Regions from separate parts of the Serratia grimesii genome, predicted to be linked through region 1. Evidence: predicted binding sites of a transcription regulator. Region 1 holds the regulator's gene; each other region holds the start of a gene.
The links. Region 1 encodes PhoB, which activates phosphate uptake and scavenging genes when phosphate is short. Its sites were predicted from a motif close to CTGTCATAAAACTGNCNNAT; they were not measured.
Positions count from the first base shown of each region.

Region 1 (4,215 bases):
AGCGCAGCGTGGCGGAAAAAATTCGGTCAAGCTGCTGCAGGTTAAGCCCACGCAATGGGTTGTCCTGATGGACCAGCACCACCAGCGCATCGACGGCGACCGGCACGGCCAGCGGCGCATAGCCATAGCGATGCTCGAACGCCGAAACCTCCGCCGCCTTCATCGGTCGGCTCATCGGCCCAAGCTGCGCCGCACCTGCCGCCAGTGCGGTTGGTGCAGTTGAGGACCCCGCAGCCTGGATCTGCAAATTAACGTTGGGATAATGCTGACTGAAATCCTGCGCCCACAGCGCCATGAGATTTGCCAACGTATCTGAACCGACACTCGACAAGTTGCCGGACAGCATGCCGTCCGGCTGCGCCAATGCGCCACGGCTTGCCAGCAGCGCCAGGCAAAGCAGTAGCCCTCGGGTAATTCGGATCATGCCAGCCTCTCGCGCGTTAATTTTTCACCGCATTCTCTGATAAAGCTGCGGGAACAATCAACCGGTTAGGCAAGGTAAAAATGAATCGGGTGCCAATGCCCTGCTCGCTGAGGATCTCCAGACGTGCATCGTGGTGGCTTAATGCATGCTTAACGATCGCCAACCCCAGTCCGCTGCCGCCAGTCTGGCGTGAACGGGCCTTATCAACGCGGTAAAAGCGTTCCGTCAGGCGAGGAATATGCTCAGCAGCGATACCGGGACCGTTATCACTGACCTGGAACTGCGCGCCGTTTGGCGTTTGTTGCCAGCTCACCTCAATATTGGTGCCCTTTGGCGTGTGATTTACCGCGTTATACACCAGGTTGGATACCGCACTGCGCAACTGGTCATCGTTGCCAAAGACCTTAAGCTGTTCGTTCACCCGGAAAGTAATCTCATGATTACCGCCGCTCAGTGACTGCGCTTCACGTTGCAGCACACGTAGCATCAACGGAATATCGACCCGTTCGTTCATTTCGACATTTGGGGCGGCTTCAATACGCGACAATGTCAGCAACTGCTTGACCAGCCCATCCATGCGCCGTGTCTGTTCCTGCATGGTGCCCAATGCCTTGCCACGTAACGAACCGTCCAGCTCTTCGTCGCTCATCATTTCCAGGTAACCCTGCAATACCGTCAGCGGAGTACGCAACTCGTGACTGACGTTAGCGAAGAAATTACGGCGTGCCCCTTCCAGCTGGCGCATTTGCGTAACGTCACGCGCAACCATCAACAACTGCCCTTCTGAATAGGGCATCACGCGGAATTCAACATAATGCTCATTGTTCAACTGCAGCGTTAACGGTCGAGAGAACTCTTGCTGTTGCAGATAGTGGCTGAATTCCGGATAACGCAGCAGGTTTAGGATGTGTTGGCCGTTATCCTCTGGCCAACGGAAACCCAGCAGATGCTGCGCCAAACCGTTACACCAGAAGATGTTACCTTCAACGGTGGTCATCACTACCGCATCGGGCAGTGACTCCGCACCGCTGCGGAAGCGTTTGATCAACAACGCCAATTCACGACGTCGGCGACGGTTACGCTGTTGCATCTGGTATAAGCCGTAAAACAGCGGCTCCCAGCTCCAACGCCCAGGTGGCGGTGTCATGCTGCGGTCGACCCACAGCCAGTGAGAAAGTTTAAGTTGGTTGTAGAAGTTCCATACCAGCGCAGCCAGCACGGAGGCCAGCAGCAACCAAGGCAGATAACCGAAAATCAGCCCAAGCAATAAGGCAGGCAAGCAGAAAAGGGCCAGCTCCAGGGCCAGCCTCTTCCAGGATAGACGTTCTAACACGGCATATTCTCCAGCGCGGCGCGATCAGTAGCGCGTTGAGAATCGGTAGCCTGTGCCCCGAACGGTTTGAACCATTTTGTCATGACCACTGGTCTCTAACGCCTTACGGAGTCGGCGGATATGCACATCAACGGTGCGGTCTTCCACATAAACGTTAGTGCCCCAGACGTGATTAAGCAACTGTTCGCGGCTATAAACTCGCTCTGGGTGGGTCATAAAGAAGTGCAACAGTTTGAACTCGGTCGGCCCCATATCCAACGCCTGCTCGTTGGCCATCACCCGGTGTGAAGAAGGATCCAGACTCAGCCCTTGCATTTCAATCACTTCTTCCACCGCCATCGGTGAAATACGGCGCATTACCGCCTTGATACGCGCTACCAGCTCCTTCGGTGAGAAGGGTTTGGTAATATAATCGTCTGCCCCAACTTCCAGGCCGCGTACCCGATCTTCTTCTTCACCACGAGCGGTCAACATCATCACCGGAATATCGCGGGTCAGTGCTTCACGCTTCATATGTTTAATAAACTGAATGCCGGAACCTCCGGGTAGCATCCAGTCGAGCAACACTAAATCAGGGAACGGCTCAGACAGGCGCGTCACTGCGCTGTCATAATCCTCAGCTTCCAACGGTTGGTAACCATTCTGTTCCAACACAAAGCACACCATCTCACGGATCGGCGCTTCGTCTTCCACCACCAGTATGCGTCTTGCCATCGTCAATCCTGCCAATGTGTTAGCGATCTATTAGGCTGTGTCCCGCCATTGCTCGTGAGCACCGCTGGCGGTCATTTAAGCGTGAAGCAAGGCGCAAACCGCGAGGTTTGGTGGCGCCAAATAAGCGGTGAGCAACACAGCAGCACGCTTAAATGGCTCCAGCCCGAAGGGGCGCGCCTCAAAAACTCGCTGCCTGCGTTGTCGGGTTCGAACATAATCCCGCTATGTCCTCCCCCTCTGCCTTGACAGCATGCTTTTGGGTCTGCGCCGGCGCCACGACCAATGGCGGGGCACAGCCTCATTGCGGCGCCATTATGCGTCAGTTTTGTGACACTTTTATGAAAAAAACGGGCTGTTATAGGCAGTAAGCATAGCGATTATTTCCAACGTCAAAGAAAAATCATTCAGTTGTCATAATGATTCCGTCACGACAGCAGCCACAGTGCCCTTTATAATCACCGCCATTACCTTATCGCCCCGGGAGTGTCATGCGCCTGATCCACACCTCTGACTGGCATCTTGGCCAGTACTTTTTTACCAAAAGCCGTGCCGCCGAGCACCAGGCTTTTCTGCGCTGGCTGATCGCCCAAATCGAGCAACATCAGGTGGATGCACTGATCGTCGCCGGGGACCTGTTCGATACCGGCTCCCCACCCAGCTATGCCCGCGAACTGTACAACCGCTTCGTGGTGGAGCTACAGCACACCGGCTGTCAATTGGTGGTACTGGGGGGTAACCATGACTCAGTGGCAACCTTAAATGAATCGCGTGAATTGCTGTCTTGCCTGAATACGACCGTGATCGCCAACGCGCAGACTGAAACCGAACAGCAAATCGTGGTCCTGAATCAACGCGACGGCCAACCGGGTGCCGTACTGTGCGCCATCCCGTTCTTACGCCCGCGAGATCTGCTCACCAGCCGTGCCGGTGAATCAGGCGTACAAAAACAGCAGGCGCTGCAAGAAGCCATCGCAGAACATTACCAGACGCTCTATCACGCAGCCTGTGCACACCGCGATGCACTCGGTCTGGCACTGCCTATCGTTGCCACGGGCCACCTGACGACCGTTGGTGTCACCACCTCCGATTCCGTACGCGATATCTATATTGGTACGTTGGACGCCTTCCCGGCCCAAGCTTTTCCGCCAGCCGACTACATCGCATTGGGGCATATTCACCGTGCGCAGAACGTCGCGAAATCCGAGCATATTCGCTATAGCGGTTCACCGATCCCGCTCAGTTTCGACGAATTGGGCAAAGCAAAAAGCGTCTTTATGGTGGACTTCGCCACAGGCGCCCTGCAACAGGTCAGCGCGTTGGACATTCCCAGCTTTCAGCCGATGCAGCTTATTAAGGGCGATTTGGCGCAGATAGAGCAACAATTGCAGCAGTTTGCCGATTATAAAGGCGAGTTGCCGGTGTGGTTAGATATCGAAGTCGCGACACAGGATTATCTCAACGACATTCAGCGCCGTATCCAGTTACTGGCCGATCAACTGCCGGTGGAGGTGGTGTTACTGCGCCGCAGTAAAGAGCAGCGCCGCCAGGCCATTGAACAGCAGGACAAAGAAACGCTCAACGAACTGAGCGTCAATGAGGTCTTCGAGCGACGGCTAGCACAAGAGCCTGAAATGGCCGAAGAACGTCGGCAACGCATGAACCAGATGTTCCAGCAGGTGGTCGAGTCGGTGCAGCAGAACGACCAGGAGCCGAGCCAATGAAAATCCTCAGCCTGAGATTAAAA
Region 1 is NZ_LT883155.1:1,042,334-1,046,548, reverse strand. It holds gene SGBXF1_RS04870 (PstS family phosphate ABC transporter substrate-binding protein) at 1-424, opposite strand, end outside; gene phoR (phosphate regulon sensor histidine kinase PhoR) at 441-1,757, opposite strand; gene phoB (phosphate response regulator transcription factor PhoB) at 1,782-2,471, opposite strand; gene sbcD (exonuclease subunit SbcD) at 2,960-4,192, shown strand; gene sbcC (exonuclease subunit SbcC) at 4,189-4,215, shown strand, end outside.

Region 2 (4,215 bases), 510 kb from region 1:
GCGGCGATATGTTTGGCGTTCTTAAATCCCAACTTGGTTGGCACTCGCAGCCGCAGCGGATAGCCGTAATCGGCTGGCAGTGGCTTACCCGCGAAATCTAACGCCAGAATGGTTTGTGGATGCAGTGCGGTGGCCATGTCGATACTGGAGTAATAACGGTCCGCGCATTTGAACCCCACATAGCGTGCGTTTAGATCGGCGCCGACATGCTGTAGGAAATTGCGTAGCGGTACGCCGCCCCATTGACCGATGGCGCTCCACCCCTCAATGCAGATCAACCGGGTTATTTGGCTCTGTTGCGGCAAGCGTTGTAACTGTTCCAGTGTCCAGGGGGCTGTTTTCGCGACTTTGCCGGAGACTTCCAGACGATAACTGGCAAGATCCACCTCTGGGACGTTGTACTCCGGGTAGAACGCGTTGAACGGAAACGGATGGGTAATTTGATCCGGGCGATAGGTTTGCGCCAGCTTTTGACCGTTAAACAGCCAGGCTTGCACCCGATCGTTCCAGCGTGACATTGCCCACAGCACTTTATCTACCTGGTCACCGTCTTGTAAGTTGCAACCGGTTAGCATGGCGATACCGCCTAGCGTCAGACCCGAACGTAGCATGAGACGGCGCTGTAGATTGACCAGTTGTTTCTTTTGGTCCGGCTCCAGCGTCGGTGCTAAAGGGCGTTGTTTTTTATCATTCATGTTTGCCACCCGTAATCATTGCCCACAACGTGCGCGGCACGATAATCACCATCAGCAGGTGAATGACCACAAATAAGCCAATACCGGACATGGCAAAAAAGTGAACGTAACGTGCAGTATCAAAGCCACCAAACAGACTCACCAATTCTTGTAATTGCACCGGTTTCCAGATTGCCAGGCCGGAGAGCACCAGTAGCAGTCCCAAAATCAACACGCCGAGGTACATCAGTTTTTGAATGGCGTTATAACGACCATGCTGATGTTTTAGCCGTAACGTCAGTGCTTGCCAGATATCCTGTCGTAGTGCGCCGGGGCTAAGTGGTAACAGGTCACGACGGAAATGGCCGCTGAACAGGCTCCACAGCAAATAACACAGTGCGTTGCAGGCCAGCAGCCACATTACTGCCAGATGCCAGCCAATCGCGCCGCCCAGCCAACCGCCGAGCGTAACCTGAGGCGGAAAGCGAAAACCGAACAAGGGTGAGGCGTTGTAGATCTCCCAGCCGCTCATAAACATGCAGACCATGGCGAACAGGTTAATCCAATGGGTGATGCGGACTGGCCAGCGATGCACTGGCCGTTGTGCGCGGGTTTTCATTATGCACTCCTTAGATGATGCCCCGTCATTACATTGCCAATGGCGGGGCACAACCTAATTACATCGGTGGAACGGTGCCGTCTTTTCCAGCGGAAATACGGGTGGCGACGCGTTCACCTTTGTCGTCCGTGGCTGAGAACAGCACGATGTGTGCACCTGGTTTTAACAGACTGCGGTCGCCGGGATCCAGGGTGACGATCGGTACATCTTCCGGTACGTTAACGGTTTTCTGCTGGTTACCGTAGGTCACAGTCAGCGTGCGGCCCTTGGATTTAACCAGCTTGCCAACGGTGCCGTTGGTCATGGTATCGACTTTGCCGTCGGCAGATTCCCAGGCGGAGTGCCCTTCACCGGTGCCGCGCAGGCTGGCGGCGAAGACATGTACTTCCAGCGCCTTCAGTGTACCGTCGGGTTGTGGTACCGCAGCGGTACCGATAAAGCTATCCGGCTTGATGTCATCCAGAGTGCCTTTCGAGACGCTCAGCACCCGGGTTTGATCGTTGAGTTTAACGCTGACTTTTTCCCCTTTACGGTCGGTGACCTGCAGACTGCTGTCGGTGACCTGATCGATAGTGCCACGCAGTGGGGCAATGACCTTTCCTGTTGTCTGGGCCGCAGCGGCGACCCCGCTGCACAGCATGAGGGTAGACAGCAGCAAACCGGCAAAACGATGACGGGTAATCATAAAGTTTTCCTCTGTTAAGGTTGCCGATTAAGCATGGTTGAACAATGGGGACAGCACCATGTCTGTTTGATGACATTAATGTCATCAAGAATGTCCGCCGAAACTGCTAGTATTTCCGTTGGTGTAATGAGGTGATGACAATGCGAATACTGGTGGTTGAAGATGACATCAGCACGGGCGATTACCTGAAGAAAGGGCTGGCGGAAGCAGGATACAGTGTCGATTTGGCGCGTAACGGTACCGATGGTCTGTTTCAGGCGCTGGAGCATGGTTACGACGCTATCGTGCTCGACGTAATGCTACCAGGGTTGGATGGCTGGCAGATTATTGAGGTTCTACGCAAGAAAAGCGACGTGCCAATTCTGTTTTTGACCGCACGCGACGGGGTGCAGGACCGTATCCATGGTCTGGAGTTGGGCGCTGACGACTATTTGATTAAACCCTTTTCTTTTACTGAGTTGGTGCTGCGCCTACGGACGTTGCTGCGCCGCGGTACGGTGCGAGAAGCTGACCACTATGCAATTGCCGATTTACAGCTTGACGTTCTGCGGCGTAAAGCCGTGCGGCAAGACGTGGTAATTCCGCTGACAAACAAAGAGTTTATGCTGTTGCATCTGCTGGTGCGACGGGAAGGTGAGGTGCTGTCGCGCACCATGATTGCGTCCCAAGTGTGGGACATGAATTTTGACAGTGATACCAATGTAGTGGATGTGGCGATCAAGCGGTTGCGCGCAAAGATTGATCGGCCGTTTGACGTCAAGCTGATCCACAGCGTGCGTGGCATTGGCTACGTTTGTGAGCCGCGCTCATGAAAATACTCACCCAACGTTGGCGTTCACTGTCGCTGACGCTTCGCAGTGCCATGCTGTTTGCGCTGGTCGCGGCATTGGTCGTCAGCGGTGCGGGGTGGTATCTGTATGGTGCGATGCGTCAGGAGATGATCACCCGCAGCGATTTACAGGTCACCGGTCGGGTCGAGTATTACCGCAATTTGCTCAGTCAGCGTTTCCCTCTCGAGCGGCTGACGGCGAATACCGGGTTGTTTGAAAATATGTTGGGTAACGAGCAGGATGTGTTGATTTTTCAACAGCCGGGACAAAAGCCGTTAATCAATGTTAACCCCGCCAAACTGAGCCTGCCGCCGATCACACCAACGCCCGTTGATATACCGCAACGGTTGAGTGCGGTGCAAAGTGGGCAGACGGCACAAGGTGTGCCATTACGCGTCGCGTCGGCGCTTATCAAGCTGGAGGACGGTAACCTGCTGCAAATCTCGGCTGCCCACGTGATGATCAACGAACAGAAGATGCTGGCGCGTTACCTTTGGCGGATAGTGGTGGCTGTTATTGTGGCATTTATCTTGATCGCGTTGCTAGGGTATTGGGTGATGAGGCGCGGTTTACAACCGCTCTGGCGTATGGCAGCTCAGGCAGCAGTGATAACGCCCAATACGCTGTCGACCCGTCTGAGTGAACAAGGAGCACCGAAGGAACTGCAACAGTTGACCCGTTCGTTCAACGCCATGCTCGATCGTCTGAACGAAGGTTATCAGCGCCTGACGCAGTTTTCCGCCGATTTAGCGCATGAAATTCGTACTCCAGTGGGTGCACTGATGGGGCATTGTCAGGTGGCGTTGTATCAGTCACGCAGCGTGGAAGAGTATGAAACTCTGCTGTCGAATAACATGGATGAACTGGAACGCATTTCCCGCATGGTGGAAAACATTCTGTTTTTGGCGCGTGCCGGTGAGGGGCAGGCGGTACTGAACTATAGCCGTCTTGACGTGGCGAAAGAGTTGCAGCGGGTAGCCGACTATTTCGAAGGCTTGGCGGAGGAGCGCGGGATTACGTTGGTTTGTCAGGGAGAAGGGCACTTGCTGGCCGACGCAATGTTGTTCCAGCGCGCCTTGAGCAATCTGGTATCTAATGCTGTGCGTTATGCCGACGAAAACAGCCGGATACGGTTACGGGTTGACGTTCAAGCGACTGGAGAAGTCGCGATACAGGTGGTTAATCAGGGGCCGCCGATTGCACCGGCTCATAGGGATAAGCTGTTTGATCGCTTCTACCGTGCTGATGCTGCCCGCAGTGCCGGTAACCACGCCAGCGGTTTGGGGCTGGCAATTGTCCGGGCGATCATGACGCTGCATGGCGGTACGGCGATCGTCCACTGCACTGAATATGATAAATCTGCACGCATTGTTTTCAGTCTGGTATTTCCTGCCTCAGAGTAATGTA
Region 2 is NZ_LT883155.1:1,556,957-1,561,171, forward strand. It holds gene SGBXF1_RS07320 (molybdopterin-dependent oxidoreductase) at 1-695, opposite strand, end outside; gene SGBXF1_RS07325 (cytochrome b/b6 domain-containing protein) at 688-1,293, opposite strand; gene SGBXF1_RS07330 (hypothetical protein) at 1,352-1,978, opposite strand; gene SGBXF1_RS07335 (heavy metal response regulator transcription factor) at 2,119-2,790, shown strand; gene SGBXF1_RS07340 (heavy metal sensor histidine kinase) at 2,787-4,211, shown strand.
Region 2: the regulator PhoB is predicted to act here: its motif matches at 2,035-2,054, upstream of SGBXF1_RS07335 (heavy metal response regulator transcription factor).

Region 3 (4,215 bases), 800 kb from region 1:
GCGCGGTCTGGGAAACGTTCTGCCACGTCAGTGACGCGATCGAGATAGTGGTCATGCAACACCACCAGCTCGTTGTCCTTGGTCATCACCAGATCCTGCTCGAGGAAGTCTGCACCCTGCGCGTAGGCCATGGCCTTCGCCGGCAGCGTGTGTTCCGGCAGATAGCCACTGGCACCACGGTGGGCGATCACTACCTTGTCGGCAGCCTGTGCGGCGCTGACCATTGAGGTGGCCAGGATAATCCCTGTCAGCAGGGCTTTGACTTGAGTCCGCATTCTGTTGTTCTCCATATTCTAGTTCTAGGGGCAGGGGTAGTAAAAAGGCCGCAGTGCGGCCTTTAAGGTTGCTGACAAAGCAGGAAAAAGCGTGTTTTTTCCTGCTTTGTGGTGATCAGCCGAAAATCAATAAATTGATTTTCCTGATGTTTTATTTATCAACCTCTACTTGCTCTGGGCAGGAATGAGGTTCGTCATCAGTCTGAAGGCCGCAATGCGGCCTTTAAATAATGCGAAAGTTGTATGACGTTTAACCGCGTTTGTTGGCAGCGATTTCCGCGTGGTGCTTTTTCTCGCTCATCATGGTCAGTAACAACAGCACAACAGCGCCGATGCTACCGCCAATCATCACCATAAAGCCGCCGTCCCAACCGAAGTAGTCAACGGTATAACCGACGATGGCGCTGGCTGCGACGGAGCCACCCAGGTAACCGAACAGGCCGGTGAAGCCTGCCGCGGTACCAGCCGCTTTCTTCGGCGCCAGCTCCAATGCGTGCAGACCGATCAACATCACCGGACCGTAAATCAAGAAGCCGATGGTGATCATACAGGCCATATCGATGCCAGGATTACCGACTGGGTTGAGCCAGTAAACAACAGTGGCGATAGTCACCAGGGTCATAAAGAACACCCCTGTGGCACCGCGGTTACCTTTGAACACCTTGTCCGACATCCAGCCGCACAGCAGGGTGCCAGGAATACCAGCGTATTCGTACAAGAAGTAGGCCCAGGAAGATTTATCCAGTGCGAAGTGTTTCACTTCTTTCAGGTAGGTCGGCGACCAGTCCAGGATGCCGTAACGCAGCAGGTAAACGAACACGTTGGCCACGGCGATATACCACAGCAGTTTGTTTGGCAGAATGTATTGCATGAAGATCTGCTTAGCGGTTAGTTCTTCTTCTGCTTTATCGCTGTAGTCGTCCGGGTAGTCGTTTTTGTATTCTTCGATCGGTGGCAGGCCACAGGATTGTGGGGTGTCACGCATCAGGGCAAAGGCGATCAGGGCGACCAGGATGGCACCGAAAGCAGGCATATACAGTGCAGCATGCCAGTCGTTGAACCATGCCATACCGAGCAGGAACAACAGTGGCGGCAGACCACCACCTACGTTGTGGGCACAGTTCCAGACCGAAACAATACCGCCACGTTCTTTCTGCGACCACCAGTGCACCATGGTACGGCCACACGGCGGCCAGCCCATTCCCTGGAACCAACCGCACAGGAACAGCAGCACGAACATGACCGCGATGCTAGACGTTGCCCAAGGTACAAAGCCCATGAACAACATCACCGCTGCGGCCAGAATCAGGCCAGCGGGCAGGAATACGCGTGGGTTGGAGCGGTCAGACACCGACCCCATAATGAATTTGGAAAACCCGTAGGCGATAGAAATACCGGACAGCGCGAAACCAAGGTCGCCGCGGCTGAAGCCTTGGTCAATCAAATAAGGCATGGCCAGGGTGAAGTTCTTGCGCACCAGATAGTAGGCGGCATACCCGAAGAAAATCCCCATAAAAATTTGCCAGCGCAATTTACGGTACAGCGGGTCGACTTTGTCGACCGGCACACGGGAAATGTGTGCTGCCGGCTTAAAAATACTCAACATGAGCGCCTCCGATGGCTTTATCTAGTTATCACATCAATATGATCTTGTACGTTCATTTGATGATTGAGCGGATATCGAATGTGGTGTTTTTATGTTCCATAACGAGCGTCATCCTAGTCAAATCAGCCTGGTGTCGCTGTGATGAATGGCGCAATTGTTACACTTTTATGAAACACCGGCGAATTTTGAGCGATTCGTTAACGTTATGAAATAGAAAAACACCCAAAAATCGTGATTATGATCACATTCATGGTTTTTTGTGGACATTTTGCTTTCGTTTATAGTTCGTTATTGTTCCTTATCAAACAAGGACCCCAGTGACTGTGGCCCAATAGATAAATAACTATGGATCATGAGGGAGTGTCATGGGCAGCCATTCACCGGATAACGAAACGGATGTGATCATCATCGGCGGTGGCGCAACCGGAGCGGGCATTGCCCGTGACTGCGCGCGTCGTGGCCTGCGTTGCATACTGTTGGAACGCCACGACATTGCGACGGGTGCGACGGGTCGCAACCACGGTCTGCTGCACAGTGGTGCACGCTATGCGGTGACCGACGGTGAGTCGGCGCGTGAGTGCATAGAAGAAAACCAAATCCTCAAGCGCATTGCGCACCACTGCATCGAGCGTACCGATGGGCTGTTTATTACGCTGCCGCAGGATTCACTGGACTACCAACAACAGTTTATTGCCGCCTGCCACAGTGCCGGCATTAACGCTGAAGCGATTGACCCACAGTTGGCGCTGCGTCTGGAGCCGGCAGCGAATCCAACATTAATAGGTGCGGTGCGTGTACCGGATGGCACTGTTGATCCGTTCCGACTGACCGCCGCTAATATGCTCGATGCCCGTGAGCATGGGGCGCAAATTTTTACCTATCATCAGGTGGTTGGTTTGATCCGCGCAGGCGATCGCGTGACCGGCGTGCGCGTTTTCGACCATAAATCTGCACGACGCTACGATATTCATGCCGAAATGGTAGTTAACGCCGCCGGCATCTGGGGCCAGCAGATTGCGGAATATGCCGATTTACGTATTCGCATGTTCCCGGCTAAAGGTGCTTTGCTGATCCTCGGACATCGCATAAATAATATGGTGATCAACCGTTGCCGTAAGCCCGCAGACGCCGACATTCTGGTTCCGGGGGACACTATCTCGTTGATTGGCACTACCTCGACCCACATCGATTATGACCAGATTGACAACATGCGGGTGACACCACAGGAAGTGGATATCCTGATACGTGAAGGCGCGTTGTTAGCACCGGAACTGGCACAGACGCGTATTCTGCGTGCCTATGCCGGCGTGCGTCCACTGGTGGCCAGTGATGATGATCCGAGCGGCCGTAACGTCAGCCGTGGCATTGTGCTTCTTGATCATGCCAGCCGCGATGGGTTGGAAGGGTTTATCACCATCACCGGCGGTAAACTGATGACATACCGGCTGATGGCGCAGTGGGCGACCGATAAAGTGTGCGAAAAGCTTAAGGTAGATAGTCCCTGCACCACCGCGCAAGAAGCCCTGCCTGGTTCCCGCCAGTCGGCGGAAGAAACCGTGCGCAGCGTGGTTTCTCTCCCCGCCAGCATTCGCGGTTCGGCGGTCTATCGTCACGGTGACCGTGCCAGCCAGGTGCCGGCCGGCGATCGGCTGGATAACAGCCTGGTGTGCGAATGTGAAGCCGTGACCGCCGGCGAGGTACGTTATGCGGTGAACACTCTCACCGTCAATAATCTGGTTGATTTACGCCGCCGTACTCGCGTTGGTATGGGCACTTGTCAGGGTGAGCTTTGCGCCTGTCGCGCTGCCGGGCTATTGACACGTTTTAACGTCACCACGCCGCAGCAGTCTATCGATCAACTATCGCATTTCCTCAATGAGCGTTGGAAAGGGGTACGGCCCATCGCTTGGGGTGATGCGTTGCGTGAAAGTGAATTTACCAGTTGGGTTTACCAGGGATTGTGCGGGCTTGATGCTCGGGGGGAACAGGAGGCCGATGATGCGATTTGACGTAGTGGTGATTGGCGGCGGATTGGCGGGCATGACTTGTGCTATTCGCTTGTCGGAGCAGGGCAAGCGTTGTGCCGTTGTCAGTTCTGGCCAGAGTGCCCTCTATTTCTCCTCCGGCTCGCTTGATCTGCTGGCACAGTTGCCCGACGGTACCCCGGTAGAGGCACCTTTGGCGGCATTGCCTGCACTTGCAATGCAGGCTCCTCAGCACCCCTATGCACTGATGGGGGCCGAGCAGGTGGCGATGTTGTCTGATAAAGCTGCAAGATTACTGCATCGTTGTGGTCTCAGTTTGCAGGGGAGCAGTGAACGCAATCATCTGCGT
Region 3 is NZ_LT883155.1:240,295-244,509, forward strand. It holds gene glpQ (glycerophosphodiester phosphodiesterase) at 1-275, opposite strand, end outside; gene glpT (glycerol-3-phosphate transporter) at 526-1,881, opposite strand; gene glpA (anaerobic glycerol-3-phosphate dehydrogenase subunit A) at 2,247-3,890, shown strand; gene glpB (glycerol-3-phosphate dehydrogenase subunit GlpB) at 3,880-4,215, shown strand, end outside.
Region 3: the regulator PhoB is predicted to act here: its motif matches at 2,036-2,055, upstream of glpT (glycerol-3-phosphate transporter).

Region 4 (4,215 bases), 550 kb from region 1:
TGGCCGGCTCATACTGGTTTTTTTAACAGGCTGGGAAACAATAAACTGACTAGCATAAATAAACGCAGTAACGCCATGAAGAGCCTTTCTCGAAAGTGAAAGCGTTCTTCAATATAGCAGTTGCCTGCTGTTTATAAAGGGTAAAAACGCTATTCATCCCTGGAGCACCAGGCGATGAACAGCGTTTGGATTTCTGGCTATTAACTTACTTAATCGCCATAGCGTCACGCATGGTATAGAACAGATCAGTTTGATCGGTCAGTCCAACCACGTTGGCGGCATGCGGGCCGTAGGCAGCAACCCGTAATTGTGTGCCGGTGTGTCCCTGAGAATCTTCTTCTGAATTACCGTAGCTGATGGTCATTGGTGCACCATCTTTGGTGGTCAGCATTTGCGTCAGACCAGGCGCCTTGGCATCGGCAGCGATAATCTGGCTGGAGTGGGCATGGTCAGCGGTGACGATCACCAGGGTATTGCCATCGGCACGGGCGAATTCCAGCGCTTTCTGTACTGCTTCATCCAAATCGACAGTTTCACCAAATTGACCGCATGGGTTGGCGGCATGATCCTGCTTGTCGATCGATGCCCCTTCAACCTGCAAGAAGAAACCGTTTTGATTGGTTTTCAGCAGGTCGATTGCTTTTTCAGTCATGGCTGCCAGCGTTGGGATATCCGCAGTGCGTGTCGGATTGTTCTCGCAGGTTACCGCAGGTTTGTCGATATTGCCGTGGTAAGTGGCTTTTGGCCCTTGCCAGCGAACCGGCATATTACCTGCGGCAAACAGCCCCAACAGCGGTTTTTGCTGATTAGCCACGCTGACGGCGTTCAGGGCATCAAGGTTTTCGACCCACTGATAACCGAGAGCAGTTGCTTGGTCTTTCAGCGATTTTCCTTGCCATTCACCGCTTTTCGCTAGCTGATTAAAGGATTTGGCACCCCCACCCAATGTGACGTCAGCGCGGGCTTTGAGTAACTGCTCAGTGATGGAACCGCGACCGCCGTTTTCCAGCGCGTTGGTTGCACATTTTTCACTGGTCTCTTCCGGGCCGTAGCATTTACGCGAGGTGACGTGAGAAATTTGTGCTGCCGGCGTCGCATCCTGCAGCTCGGCAGTGGAGACGTTACCGGTGGCTTTACCCGCAGCTTTGGCGATCTCTAACAGTGTCGGCTGGTCTTTACCATTGACGTCGACGCCGAGTGCACCGTTATAGGTTTTAACGCCGCTTGACCATGCAGTCGCTGAGGCGGCGGAGTCGGTAACATAATCTGGCTTATGGGTTTTTTTATCGAGCGAGTAATGGGTGTATTGGCCGGTCAGCGGCAGGGCATCGATACCCTTAAAATAACCGCCGGCACCTTCGGCATAGTTACGTGCCGAAGTAATTTCCGAATCGCCCATGCCATCGCCGATCAGCAAAATCACGTTTTTGGCTGTTTTGTTAGACAGTGACGCTTTTAGCGCAGCGGTTTGATCGCCGTTCAGTCGGCGTGCGCCGCCGGGTTCGACGATGTCGCCGCGTGCTGCACGTTCGGAAAGGCTTGCGGTATTGACAGAAGTGTCATCGGCGAAGGCGGTGGAACATAATAAGGCGGATAATACGGCACCGGCGATCAGGGAAACGGATTGCTGCATGGGGAAAGCTCCTTGTCGTAATATAACAACATAAATAGCATCAATTTGTTACGCAGGGAGAGTAGTGCAGGGGTGTGACATTTTTATGACGGTTGTGAGAATGGGATAACCGGGCGGCTATCCCAGGCAATAAACTACGCGTTACGGGCGGGAATATTCAAACCACGCTGCACTGCTGGACGTGCCTGGCCGCGTTCCAGCCATTGTCCCACGCGAGGGAAGCTGTCGAACTCAACCAGCTCGCGGGCTTCGTAGAAGCCGATCAGATTACGCACCCAACCCAGAAGTGAAATGTCAGCGATGGTGTAATCTTGGCCCATGATCCAATCGCGGCCTTCAAGTCGGCTTTCCAGCACGCCGAGCAGGCGTTTGGATTCATTTTTATAGCGTTCTAATGGGCGTTTATCCTCATATTCACGACCGGCGAATTTGTGGAAGAAACCGAGCTGACCAAACATTGGGCCGACCGCCGCCATCTGGAAAAATACCCACTGGATAGTTTCATAACGTCGGGCGGGATCCTGTGGTAGAAATTTCCCGGTTTTTTCCGCCAGATATAACAGGATGGCACCGGATTCAAACAGGGCCAGTGGTTTGCCATCAGGGCCATCGGGATCGATGATCGACGGGATTTTGCCGTTCGGATTCAGCGACAGAAACTCTGGTGTCCAGGTTTCGTTCTTGCCGATATCGATCAGGTGCGGCTCATAAGGCAGACCTATCTCTTCCAACATGATGGAAACCTTTACGCCGTTGGGCGTCGGCAGAGAGTAAAGTTGCAGCCTTTCCGGATGCTGGGCGGGCCAGCGTTTGACGATCGGGAATTGGGTTTGATCGATCATGAAGAGTCCTCGGGTTGACGGTGTGCTTTCTCAGTATTGCAGCAAAGCTAACGCGGCGCAGGGTTAAAGCGTGATATCAAAATGTGCTTTCAGTACTTTTTTACCGGTGGGGGTGAGTTGCAACTCGCGACTATCGAGTTGGCGTCGGATCCAACTGCGTTCGATAAATGTATTGAGCAGCGCCGCGCCAAGTGCACCACCAAGGTGAGCTTTACGTTCGCTCCAGTCCAGACAGCTGCAGGCGAATCGTCGTCGCGAAAGAGCCGCAGAACAGTCAACGCCCAACTGAGTTAAAGCCGTACGGCCCATATCACTTAGCCGGTAATTTTCGTCGCCCTCCAGCCAGCGTAACTGGTGCAAACGGTCATGCAGTTTTACCGCGATTTCACCCGCCATATGGTCATAACAGGTACGGGCGAACTGTAGGGATGTTGGGGTACTGCTTTTTACGATAGGCTTTTCGACACCGGCCAGCGCCATCAGCGTTTCCAGCGCAGCCGCCACAGCCGGTCCGGTCAGGCGGAAATAGCGATAGCGCCCCTGTTTGATACATACGATCAATCGCTGTTCCAGCAAGCGAGCCAGATGCCCGCTGGCGGTAGAGGCCGCCACCTCAACCGCAGCGCTGAGCTCGGTTGCGGTATAGGCGCGTCCATCCATCAGCAGGCACAGCATGCGTGCCCGGGTGCGGTCGGCAATTGCGGCGGTCAGCGCCGCCAGGCGATCTTCAATATCGATGTTATTCATACTTCGAGCTTAGGCGAAGTATGGCTGTCAGTCTAGCGCTAGGATATGTCCTCACACTGGCTTAGCCTGATGGAGAACAACATGACAGTTTGTCCTTATACCCGTGCCATCTCTGCCGTCACGGCTGATGATCCACTTGCGGATTATTTACAGATGGCACCGATGGCGTTTCAGTCGAGTTTGAATAGTTGGGTTGTGGCTTCCCCGGTAGCAGTGCGAGACGTGCTGCACAATGCCGACTTTGGGGTGCGTCCTGCACATGAACCCATCCCCGCCGCTTTATTAAACACACCAGCGCAGCCTATTTTTGGTGCGCTGGTACGCATGCAGGATGGTGAACAACATCTCAAACTGAAAGTGGCCATCCAGCAAACGTTAGCTACGTTTGATGCCACGCTGATCCAGCAAACCGCATGGGACGTAGCGCAAAAATTAATGCCTTCCCCACCGTCAGACGCACTTCAAATTACCCGTTTCAACTATGCGCTACCGGTTTGTGTTATTGCCGCGCTTCTGGGCGCCCCTGCGGAGGCTTGGCCGGCGTTAGTCGATGACATACTGGATTTTTCTCGTTGCATTGCGCCGGGTGGCAGTGAACAACAGGTTGAACGTGGGATCTTGGCCGGGCGGCGCCTGTCAGTACATCTGGCAGAATGTAGTGGGCCGTTATGGTTAGGTTTACAGCAGACATGCATGACACAAGGTATTGACGGTCAGGTAGTCATGTCCAATGCCATTGGGTTGATGTTTCAGGCATGTGAAGGAACTGCCGGCTTGATCGGACAGGCATTGCTGCTGATGCGGAGCCAACCGGGGAACGCGCAGGAACTGATTGCGCAAGTCCTGTCCGACACTCCCTCGATTCAGAACACCCGTCGTTTTGCGCTCAGGGATACGCGAGTTGCGGGATGCCCGATATTGGCTGGACAGAGCGTCTTGGTATTGTTGTGCGCAGGGGGTGAAAGTTTTGCTTTTGGTGAGGGCGCACATCGT
Region 4 is NZ_LT883155.1:1,595,079-1,599,293, forward strand. It holds gene phoA (alkaline phosphatase) at 206-1,633, opposite strand; gene SGBXF1_RS07495 (glutathione S-transferase N-terminal domain-containing protein) at 1,768-2,475, opposite strand; gene SGBXF1_RS07500 (ArsR/SmtB family transcription factor) at 2,539-3,222, opposite strand; gene SGBXF1_RS07505 (cytochrome P450 family protein) at 3,304-4,215, shown strand, end outside.
Region 4: the regulator PhoB is predicted to act here: its motif matches at 1,706-1,725, upstream of phoA (alkaline phosphatase).